2 regions of the Pseudomonas sp. AC169 genome follow, and region 1 is predicted to be linked to the other one. Evidence: predicted binding sites of a transcription regulator. Region 1 holds the regulator's gene; the other holds the start of a gene.
The links. The regulator FliA, encoded in region 1, starts transcription of late flagellar genes. The targets are predictions, from matches to a motif close to CTAAAGTTTNNNNNNNNNNNGCCGNTAA.
Positions count from the first base shown of each region.

Region 2: the regulator FliA is predicted to act here: its motif matches at 2,982-3,009, upstream of ACZZ0G_RS10715 (methyl-accepting chemotaxis protein).

Region 1 is NZ_OZ409866.1:4,534,317-4,539,240, forward strand. It holds gene flhF (flagellar biosynthesis protein FlhF) at 1-1,113, shown strand, start outside; gene fleN (flagellar synthesis regulator FleN) at 1,230-2,060, shown strand; gene fliA (RNA polymerase sigma factor FliA) at 2,057-2,797, shown strand; gene ACZZ0G_RS20345 (chemotaxis response regulator CheY) at 2,964-3,335, shown strand; gene ACZZ0G_RS20350 (protein phosphatase CheZ) at 3,354-4,142, shown strand; gene ACZZ0G_RS20355 (chemotaxis protein CheA) at 4,196-4,924, shown strand, end outside.
Region 2 is NZ_OZ409866.1:2,337,370-2,342,293, reverse strand. It holds gene ACZZ0G_RS10730 (putative bifunctional diguanylate cyclase/phosphodiesterase) at 1-399, shown strand, start outside; gene ACZZ0G_RS10725 (NorM family multidrug efflux MATE transporter) at 458-1,852, opposite strand; gene ACZZ0G_RS10720 (LysR substrate-binding domain-containing protein) at 2,011-2,931, shown strand; gene ACZZ0G_RS10715 (methyl-accepting chemotaxis protein) at 3,116-4,924, shown strand, end outside.

The sequences.
Region 1 (4,924 bases):
GAGTTGAGCCTGCGTGGCGAAGCCGATGGCAACAGCAATCGTCAGATCTTTGCCGGTCTGCCATTGACCGCTGGCCTGCCGCTGACCGCCGCTGAACCGCTGACCGAGCCGACTTACGCCGCTCCGTCGCGTCCGGCCCCGACGCCTGCGCAGCCATCGGCCGGCGTTGATCCGCGTGCCTTGGATTCAATGCGCTTTGAATTGAACAGCCTGCGTGAGCTGATGGAAGTTCAGCTCGGCACTCTGGCCTGGAATCAGCTGCAAGGCAGCCGTCCGGCGCAAGCCAATCTGTATCGCCGTCTGCAGCGTATCGGCCTGTCCGGCCCGCTGTCGCGCGATCTGCTGGCGATGATCACCGATATCGAAGAACCCCGTCAGGCCTGGCGCATGCTGCTCGCGCACTTGGCACGGATGATTGCCGTACCGGAAGTCGAGCCGCTGGAAGAGGGTGGTGTGATTGCCATGGTCGGCCCTGCCGGCATGGGCAAGACCACCACGCTGGCCAAGCTGGCCGCGCGTTACGTGCTCAAGTACGGCGCGCAGAATGTCGCGCTGGTGAGCATGGACAGTTTCCGTATCGGCGCCCAGGAACAACTGAAGACGCTGGGCCGCATTCTCAATGTGCCGGTGACCCACGTCGATCCGGGCCAATCGCTGGTGCAGGCGCTGGATCCATTGCTGCGCAAACGCGTGGTGTTGATCGATACTGCCGGCCTGCAAGCCAGCGATCCGGCTCTGCGCATGCAGCTCGAAAGTCTGGCCGGACGTGGCATCCGTTCAAAAAATTATCTGGTCTTGGCAACCACCAGCCAGAAACAGGTTCTAACCGCCGCTTATCACAGTTACAAGCGTTGCGGGCTCGCCGGGTGCATCCTGACTAAACTGGATGAAACGGCCAGCCTTGGCGAAGTGTTGAGCCTGGCGATCAGTCATGAATTGCCGGTCGCGTACCTGACCGATGGCCCACGGATTCCAGATGATTTGCATCTGCCGCGCCGTCATCAACTGGTCAGCCGCGCCGTCAGCGTGCAAATGCAGGAAGAACCCAGCGAAGAAGCCATGGCTGACATGTTCGCTGATATCTATCACAGCCCGACCAAGCAGGTAGGCTGAGGTATTCATGAACAGTTTTTGTACCTACATCGATGGTCTGCCATGCATTGTTCCGGTTGTGAACGCGCAGCCAGTAATGTGGCCTCCGTCTATGCAAGACAAGGTAAAGAAATAACATGGGCAGCATGCATCCCGTACAGGTGATCGCGGTGACCGGCGGCAAAGGTGGCGTCGGCAAGACTAACGTGTCAGTGAACTTGTCTCTGGCTCTGGCAGAGCTTGGCCGTCGGGTCATGCTGCTGGACGCCGATCTGGGACTGGCGAACGTCGACGTTTTGTTGGGTCTGACCCCTAAACGCACATTGGCCGACGTGATCGAAGGCCGTTGCGAATTGCGCGACGTGCTGTTGCAAGGCCCTGGTGGCATTCGCATCGTGCCGGCCGCGTCCGGCACGCAGAGCATGGTGCACCTGAGCCCGGCGCAGCATGCCGGTCTGATTCAGGCGTTCAGCGACATCGGCGACAATCTCGATGTGCTGGTGATTGACACCGCTGCGGGTATTGGTGACTCGGTAGTCAGTTTCGTGCGCGCAGCCCAGGAAGTGTTGCTGGTGGTCTGCGACGAGCCGACTTCCATTACCGACGCCTACGCGCTGATCAAACTGCTCAACCGCGATTACGGCATGAACCGCTTCCGCGTCCTCGCCAACATGGCGCAGAGCCCGCAGGAAGGGCGCAACCTGTTCGCCAAGTTGACCAAGGTCACGGATCGCTTCCTTGACGTGGCCCTACAATACGTCGGCGCCGTGCCTTACGACGAAAGCGTGCGTAAAGCGGTGCAGAAGCAGCGCGCGGTGTACGAAGCCTTTCCGCGTTCCAAGTGCGCACTGGCGTTCAAGGCGATCGCGCAGAAGGTCGATACCTGGCCGCTGCCCGCCAACCCGCGTGGCCACCTTGAGTTTTTCGTCGAGCGCCTCGTGCAGCAAACGGCAGGGCCCGTGCTATGACCGCAAGCGGTATGAACTACTACAAGAAGTCGGCACGTGACGCGCAGTACGAGTTGATCGAGCGTTACGCGCCACTGGTCAAACGCATTGCCTATCACTTGCTGGCGCGATTGCCGGCGAGTGTGCAGGTCGAAGACCTGATCCAGGCCGGGATGATCGGCCTGCTCGAAGTCTCGACCAAATATGACGCCAGCAAAGGCGCCAGTTTCGAAACGTACGCGGGCATACGAATCCGCGGCGCGATGCTCGACGAAGTGCGCAAAGGGGACTGGGCGCCACGCTCGGTTCACCGCAATACCCGGATGGTCAGCGACGCAATTCGCTCAATTGAAGCTAAAACCGGCCGTGACGCTAAAGATCACGAGGTTGCAGCCGAACTCCAATTGAGTCTCGACGATTATTACGGGATTTTGAATGACACCTTGGGCAGCCGCCTGTTCAGTTTCGACGACCTGTTGCAGGACGGCGAACACGAAGGGCTGCACGAGGATGGCGCGAGTGCTCATCTTGAGCCGTCACGCGATCTGGAAGATGAACGTTTCCAGGCCGCGCTGGCGGACGCGATTGCCAATTTGCCGGAGCGTGAGCGACTGGTGTTGGCGCTGTACTACGACGAAGAGCTGAACCTCAAGGAAATCGGTGAAGTCCTTGGCGTCAGTGAATCGCGGGTCAGCCAGTTACACAGCCAGTGCGCGGCCCGTTTGCGGGGGCGTTTGGGGGAGTGGCGAGCGCGCTGAAGGCGGTGTGGGGACACTGCGAACGAGGCTGGTGCGGTGATGAACAGCACCGGTCTTGCTCTGTTGTGCTCCAGACAGTCTTCGAGTGCTGCGCCGATTGATTGAAGTGGCGCGTCCAGGTGCTGGGCGCGTTTAAGACTGCTTGGAGGTCGAATTGAACAAAGACATGAAAATCCTCATCGTTGATGACTTCTCAACGATGCGGCGGATCATCAAGAACCTGCTGCGTGATCTTGGGTTCACCAACACCGTCGAGGCTGACGATGGCGTGACTGCCATTCCGGTGCTCAACAGCGGCAGCATCGACTTTCTGGTAACGGACTGGAACATGCCGGGCATGACCGGTATCGACCTGCTGCGTCACGTGCGTGCCGATGAAAAACTCAAGCACCTGCCAGTGCTGATGGTGACTGCAGAAGCCAAGCGCGAGCAGATCATCGAGGCCGCTCAGGCCGGTGTGAACGGCTACGTAGTCAAACCTTTCACGGCTCAGGCGTTGAAAGACAAAATCGAGAAGATTTTCGAACGCATCGGCTGATGAACGCGCGGGGGAGCTATGGAGCATAACGAATCTTCACAGGGCGATTTCGAATCGACCCTGAAAAAACACGCGGTCGAACTGGTCGAAAGCCTTGAAAAAGGCAGGTTCGGCGACGCTGTGCAACTGATCCATGAGCTCAATCAGACCCGTGACCGTGGCCTGTATCAGGAAGTCGGCAAGCTCACACGTGAACTGCACAGTGCGATCGTCAATTTCCAGATCGATCCGAACATGCCGCAGGCCGAGGAAGTGTCGCAAATCACCGACGCCACCGAACGCCTGGGCTATGTGGTCAAGCTGACAGAAGCCGCGGCCAACCGCACCATGGATCTGGTGGAAAGCGCCACGCCGGTGGTCAACAGTCTGGCTGATGAAGCCCAGACCTTGAGCGCCGATTGGGGTCGCTTCATGCGTCGCGAGGTCGGGGCTGAAGAGTTCCGCGAACTGGCGCGCCGGGTCGACGGTTTTCTGTCACGCAGCAGCACGGACAACCGTGCGGTGTCGAGCAATCTCAACGACATCCTGCTGGCCCAGGATTACCAGGATCTGACCGGTCAGGTGATCAAGCGTGTGACCCAACTGGTCACCGAAGTCGAAAGCAATTTGCTCAAACTCGTACTCATGGCCAGTCAGGTTGACCGCTTTGCGGGCATCGAACATGACCGCGCCGCGATGCTTGCAGAAAAAGATCCACAAAAACATCTCTCGCAGGGTGAAGGTCCGCAGATTCATGCCGATAAACGAGAAGACGTTGTGTCCGGTCAGGACGATGTGGACGATTTGTTATCCAGCCTTGGATTCTAGAATTTTGGAATTTGGGTTTTTTGGGTTTTTAGACCTGTAGGAGCACCCCATTAATGAGCTTCGGCGCCGATGAAGAGATCCTTCAGGATTTCCTGGTTGAGGCCGGCGAGATTCTTGAGCAACTGTCCGAACAACTGGTCGAGCTGGAAAGCCGTCCGGATGACGCAGATCTGCTCAACGCAATTTTTCGCGGTTTCCACACTGTAAAAGGGGGCGCCGGCTTCCTTCAGCTCAATGAGCTGGTGGAGTGCTGTCACATCGCCGAAAACGTGTTCGACATCCTGCGCAAGGGTGAGCGTCGCGTTGATGCAGAACTGATGGACGTTGTCCTCGAAGCACTGGACGCGGTGAACAGTATGTTCACTGAGGTTCGTGAGCGTGCACCGATCACCGCTGCCACCCCGGAACTGCTGGCCGCCCTGGCGCGTCTGGCCGAACCGCAATCGGCAGACGCAGCCCCGGCTTCGCCAGTGGCCGAGATGATCGAAGAACTGGTCGTCGAAGGCGACGCGTCGGGCGACATCACCGATAACGAATTCGAACAACTGCTGGATTCGCTGAACGCCGTCAAGGCCGAAGCCGAAGCCCCGGCAGTTGCTCCTGCGCAAACGGCCAATGAAGCCGCAAGCGATGAAATCACCGATGCCGAGTTCGAGTCGTTGCTCGATCAGTTGCACGGCAAAGGTCAGTTCGCGGCGGATGCCGTGGCACCGGCTGCGGCGGCTCCGGCAGCGCCAGCGGCGGGCGACAGCTCGGACATCACCGACGACGAATTCGAAGCC
Region 2 (4,924 bases), 2.2 Mb from region 1:
GTGATGCGCCGCAGCGATCTGGTCAAGCAGACCATGGACGCCCTCGGCCGCCTCGGTGTGCGTTTCTCGCTGGATGATTTCGGTACCGGGTTCTCCTCGTTTGTGCACCTCAACAGCCTGCCGATTACCTTGCTGAAGATCGACAAGAGCTTTGTCGGTGGCATGGAGCAGCGCGAGGAGAACCGCAAACTGGTGCACGCGATGATCAATCTCGCGCACAACCTGCATCTGGAAGTGGTGGCGGAAGGGGTCGAGACCCCGGAGCAACTGGAGCTGCTGCGCGGGTTTGGCTGCGATCAGGTGCAGGGTTATCTGATCAGCCGGCCGTTGCCGTTGGCGGAATTGGTTGAATACCTGACGTTTGGCTCAAGCCAACAGGTTTCTGTGGAGGCCGTTTAAAAGATCGCAGCCTGCGGCAGCTCCTACACCGATCCCTGTAGGAGCTGCCGTTTTGTTCTTAATCCGCGCCAACGACCTCAAAGCGTGATGTAGCAGGCTCCAACCGAATCATCCGCTTCATTTTCCATTCAAACGCCAGCGTCAAACTCACCGCCGCACACGCCAGGCCTAGCGCCAAACCCCACCAGACGCCTGTCGGCCCCCAGTTCAAGTGGAACGCCATCCACCACGCTGCCGGCGCACCAATCAGCCAATAGCAACCAAGCCCGACCAGAAACGTGGTTTTCGCATCCTTGAGCCCACGAATGCAGCCCATGGCAATCGTCTGCGTGCCATCAAACAACTCGAACCATGCCGCCACTGCCAACAGGCTCACCGCCAGACGAATCACCTCGGCAAACGCCGGATCGTTGTGATCGAGAAACAACCCGACCAACTGATTTGGCAGCAACCAGAACACCATGGCGAAGACCAGCATGACCACCGCACCAAAGACGATCCCGACCCGCCCGGACATCCGTGCATCGCTCAGTTGCCCGGCGCCGTAATGCTGGCCGACGCGCATGGTGATTGCGTACGACATCCCCGCGGGCACCATGAACGCTACCGAAACGATTTGCAGGGCGATCTGGTGCGCGCCCAATTGCGTGCTGCCCATCGTGCCCATGCACAACGCGGCAAATGCGAACAGACCAACTTCCACCGCGTAGGTGCCGCCGATTGGCAGGCCGAGGCGCCATAATTCTTTCAGATACTGCCGATTCGGCCGCGACAGGCCCGCGCGCAGCGGGTACGCGTCATAGGCCGGATGCCGACGGATGTGCCAGGCCAATGCCAACGCCATGCAATTAGCGACAATCGCCGTGACCAGACCGATCCCCGTCAGGCCCATTTTCGGCAGACCGAACATGCCTGTGATCAGCGCGTAATTGAGCAGGAAGTTCGCCACCGTACCGGCCAGGCTGATAACCATCACCGGCGTTGCCCGGCCAATCGCGCTGGTAAAACCGCGCAGGGCCATGAAGCTCAAGTAGCCGGGCAGGGCGAAGGGCAGGGCGATGAGGAATTGCCCGGCGGCGTTGACGTTGGTTTCGGTCTGGCCGAACAACAGCAGCACCGGTTTCAGATTCCACAGCAACAACCCGGCGCCTAATGCCATCAGCCACGCCAGCCACAGCCCGGCCTGAGTCAGCCGTGCGGCGCCAATGATGTCGCCGGCGCCTTTGCGAATCGCCACCAGCGTGCCGACTGCCGCAATCACGCCGATGCAGAAAATCGACACGAACGAATAGGTTGCTGCACCCAGCCCGCCGCCGGCCAGCGCTTCCGGACTTAAGCGCGCCATCATCAGGGTGTCAGTCAGCACCATCAACATGTGCGCCAACTGTGAAGCGATCAACGGCCCTGCCAGCCGCAGGATGGCCCAGAGTTCGGTACGCACAGGATGCTGCATGGTCATCACCACTCGATTTCAGAGGGAACAGGAGACCGTCGATTCTCTGCGCTTGGCAGGCTTTGCACAAAGGGATAAAAAGGATGGGTGGCATGATTAAAACTCATCCTGCGCAGTTTTTGTCAGTTTGGCTGCATCCCGCTATAGGAGCTTTCTGCATGTCTCGTCGTCTTCCTCCCTTGTATGCCCTGCGCGCATTTGAAGCGGCGGCACGACATAGCTCGTTCACCCGTGCGGCTGAAGAGTTGTCGATCACCCAGAGCGCAGTCAGTCGGCATATTCGAACGCTGGAAGATCACTTTGCCTGCCGGCTGTTTCATCGCAGCGGGCGCAATTTGCAACTGACTGAAGCCGCGCGTTTGCTACTGCCGGGAATCCGCGAAGGCTTCGGTGCGCTTGAGCGGGCCTGCAATACCTTGCGCGCCGAGGACGACATCTTGCGTATGAAGGCCCCGTCGACTCTGACCATGCGCTGGCTGCTGGCGCGACTCAGTCGCTTCCGCCACTTGCAGCCGGGCAACGAAGTACAGCTGACCAGCGCCTGGATGGATGTGGATTCGGTGGACTTCAATGATGAGCCGTTCGACTGCGCCGTGCTGTTGAGCGACGGGCATTTTCCGCCGGATTGGGAGGCGAGTTTATTGTTTCCCGAAGAGCTGATTCCGGTGGGTGCACCCAACCTGTTGAATGATCAGCCGTGGGATCTGGCTCGGCTGGCCTGTACCGAATTACTTCACCCAACGCCGGACCGCCGCGATTGGCGCAGTTGGCTGGAGCACATGGGGCTGTCCGATCAGGTGTCGCTCAAGGGCGGGCAGGTGTTCGACACTCTGGAATTGGGCATGATCGCGGCGGCACGCGGTTACGGCGTATCGATGGGCGACCTGTTGATGGTCGCCGAAGATGTGGCGCAGGGAAGACTGAGCCTGCCGTGGCCAACCGCCGTCGCCAGCGGACTGAATTATTACCTGGTGTGGCCAAAGACCCGTCCGGGAGGTGAACGTTTGCGCCGCCTCAGCGACTTCCTGCAAGGCGAAGTCCGCGCCATGGAACTGCCGGCGGTTGCGCGCTTGAGCTGAAACGTTCGAGCCGCCACAATGGCGGCCTTGCGCCATACCCTCGTTGCGCGCTCAAGTATTCGGTTTTACTGCCGACTATGAGCAAGTGGAACCGTCGTGCCGGTCTCCACGATTCACCCCCACTATTAGAAAATTATCCGAGTCGAGATCAAGGAGGATCCCGTGGCTCGGCCAGGAGCTGTCCATGTCTCAACCTCGCGCTCGGATCGCCTCGCAGCTGGGCCTCGCGCTCGCTGTGATACTGGCGATAGTTATCAGTGGCAGTACGGTGTTCGCCCTGCGTTCGCTGGACTCGGCCAACCTCGCCACCCGTGAAGAGCATCTGGCCAGTGAGGCGCGGCTGCTGGCCGACCAACTGAGCACCTTCCACGGCACGCTGCGTGAAAGCACCCAGCGCCTGAGCGGGTTGTTCGAGAAACGCTTCAGCGCGGGTTTGAGCATTCACCCGAGTGAGCCGGTGACGGTTGCGGGCACCCAGACCCCGGGCCTGCATCTGGGTAGCGAAGTGTTGAACAACAACTTCAAGGAAGTCGACGAGTTCAAGCAGATGACGGCTGGCGTCGCCACGCTGTTCGTGCGCAGCGGCGAAGACTTTGTGCGGGTCAGCACCTCGCTGACCAAGCAGGACGGCACTCGCGCCATCGGCACCTTGCTCGATCACGCGCACCCGGCCTACGCGAAGCTGATGGCAGGGCAGAGCTACGTCGGTCGCGCCTTGTTGTTCGAGCGTTCCTACATGACCCAATACACCCCGGTGCGCGATGGCAGCGGCAAGGTGATTGCGGTGCTGTTCGTTGGTTTCGATTACACCGACGCGCAGAACGCCCAGTTCGACAACCTCAAGCGTTTCCGTATTGGCCAGACAGGCTCCCTGGCACTGCTGGATGAGCAGAACAAATGGCTGGTCCCGCCGGCGGGCGTGCAGGCTCTGGATCAAGCGATTCCGGTAATCAGCGGCCTGGCGAAAACGCCGGGCAAAGGTCAGTTCTGGGGCGACAAGTCCGAAGATTTCTACAGCGTTGCCGTGCCGTTCGACGGTGGCCCGTGGTCGGTAGTGGCGAGCATGCCGAAAGCCGAGATCCGCGCAGTGACCTGGAGCGTCGGTACGCAACTGGCGATCGGCAGTCTGTTGGCGATGCTGTTGGCGGTCGGTTCCGTGGTCTGGTTGCTGCGCAGCAAACTGGCGCCGCTGAGCGATCTGGTGCGTCAGGCGGAAGCCTTGGGTGCCGGCGATCTCAGCGTGCGCCTGAACGTGTCGAGCAACGACGAAATCGGTCAGCTGTCCCGCGCGTTCAACCAGATGAGTCAGGCGCTGTCGACCATGGTCGAGCACATCCGTCGCTCTTCGGAAGAGGTCAACAGCCGTGCGCAAGCCTTGTCCGGCCTGTCCGGCGGCGCGTACGAAGGCATGGAGCAGCAGTCCGGCGAAATCACCAGCATGGCCGGCGCGGTGGAAGAGTTCAGCGCGACCTCGTTGAACATCGCCGACAACATGGGCGCGACCCAGCGTCTGGCGCAGGAAAACGCGCAGCAAACGCAGATTGGTCGCAGCTCGATGGAAGAAGCGTCGTCCTCGCTGGAGCAAATCGCTGGCGCCCTGAACAGCACCGCCACCGTGATCAATACCCTCGGTCAGCGTTCGCAGGAGATCGGCGGCATCGTTGGGGTGATTACTTCGATTGCCGAGCAAACCAACTTGTTGGCGCTCAACGCGGCCATCGAAGCGGCGCGTGCCGGCGAACAAGGTCGCGGCTTCGCCGTAGTGGCCGATGAGGTGCGCAGCCTGGCCTCGCGTACCCGCCAGGCGACTGATGAAATTTCCAGCATGATCCACAGCATCCAGCAGGAAACCGGCAACGCGATCAGCACCATGGAGCAGGGCAATGTGCTGATGCAGGAAGGCTTGTCGCGTAACGCCAATGTGGCGTCGGCGCTGGCGCGTATTGACGAGCAGAGCCGTTCGGCTGGGCAGCAGTTTGCCGCGATTACCACG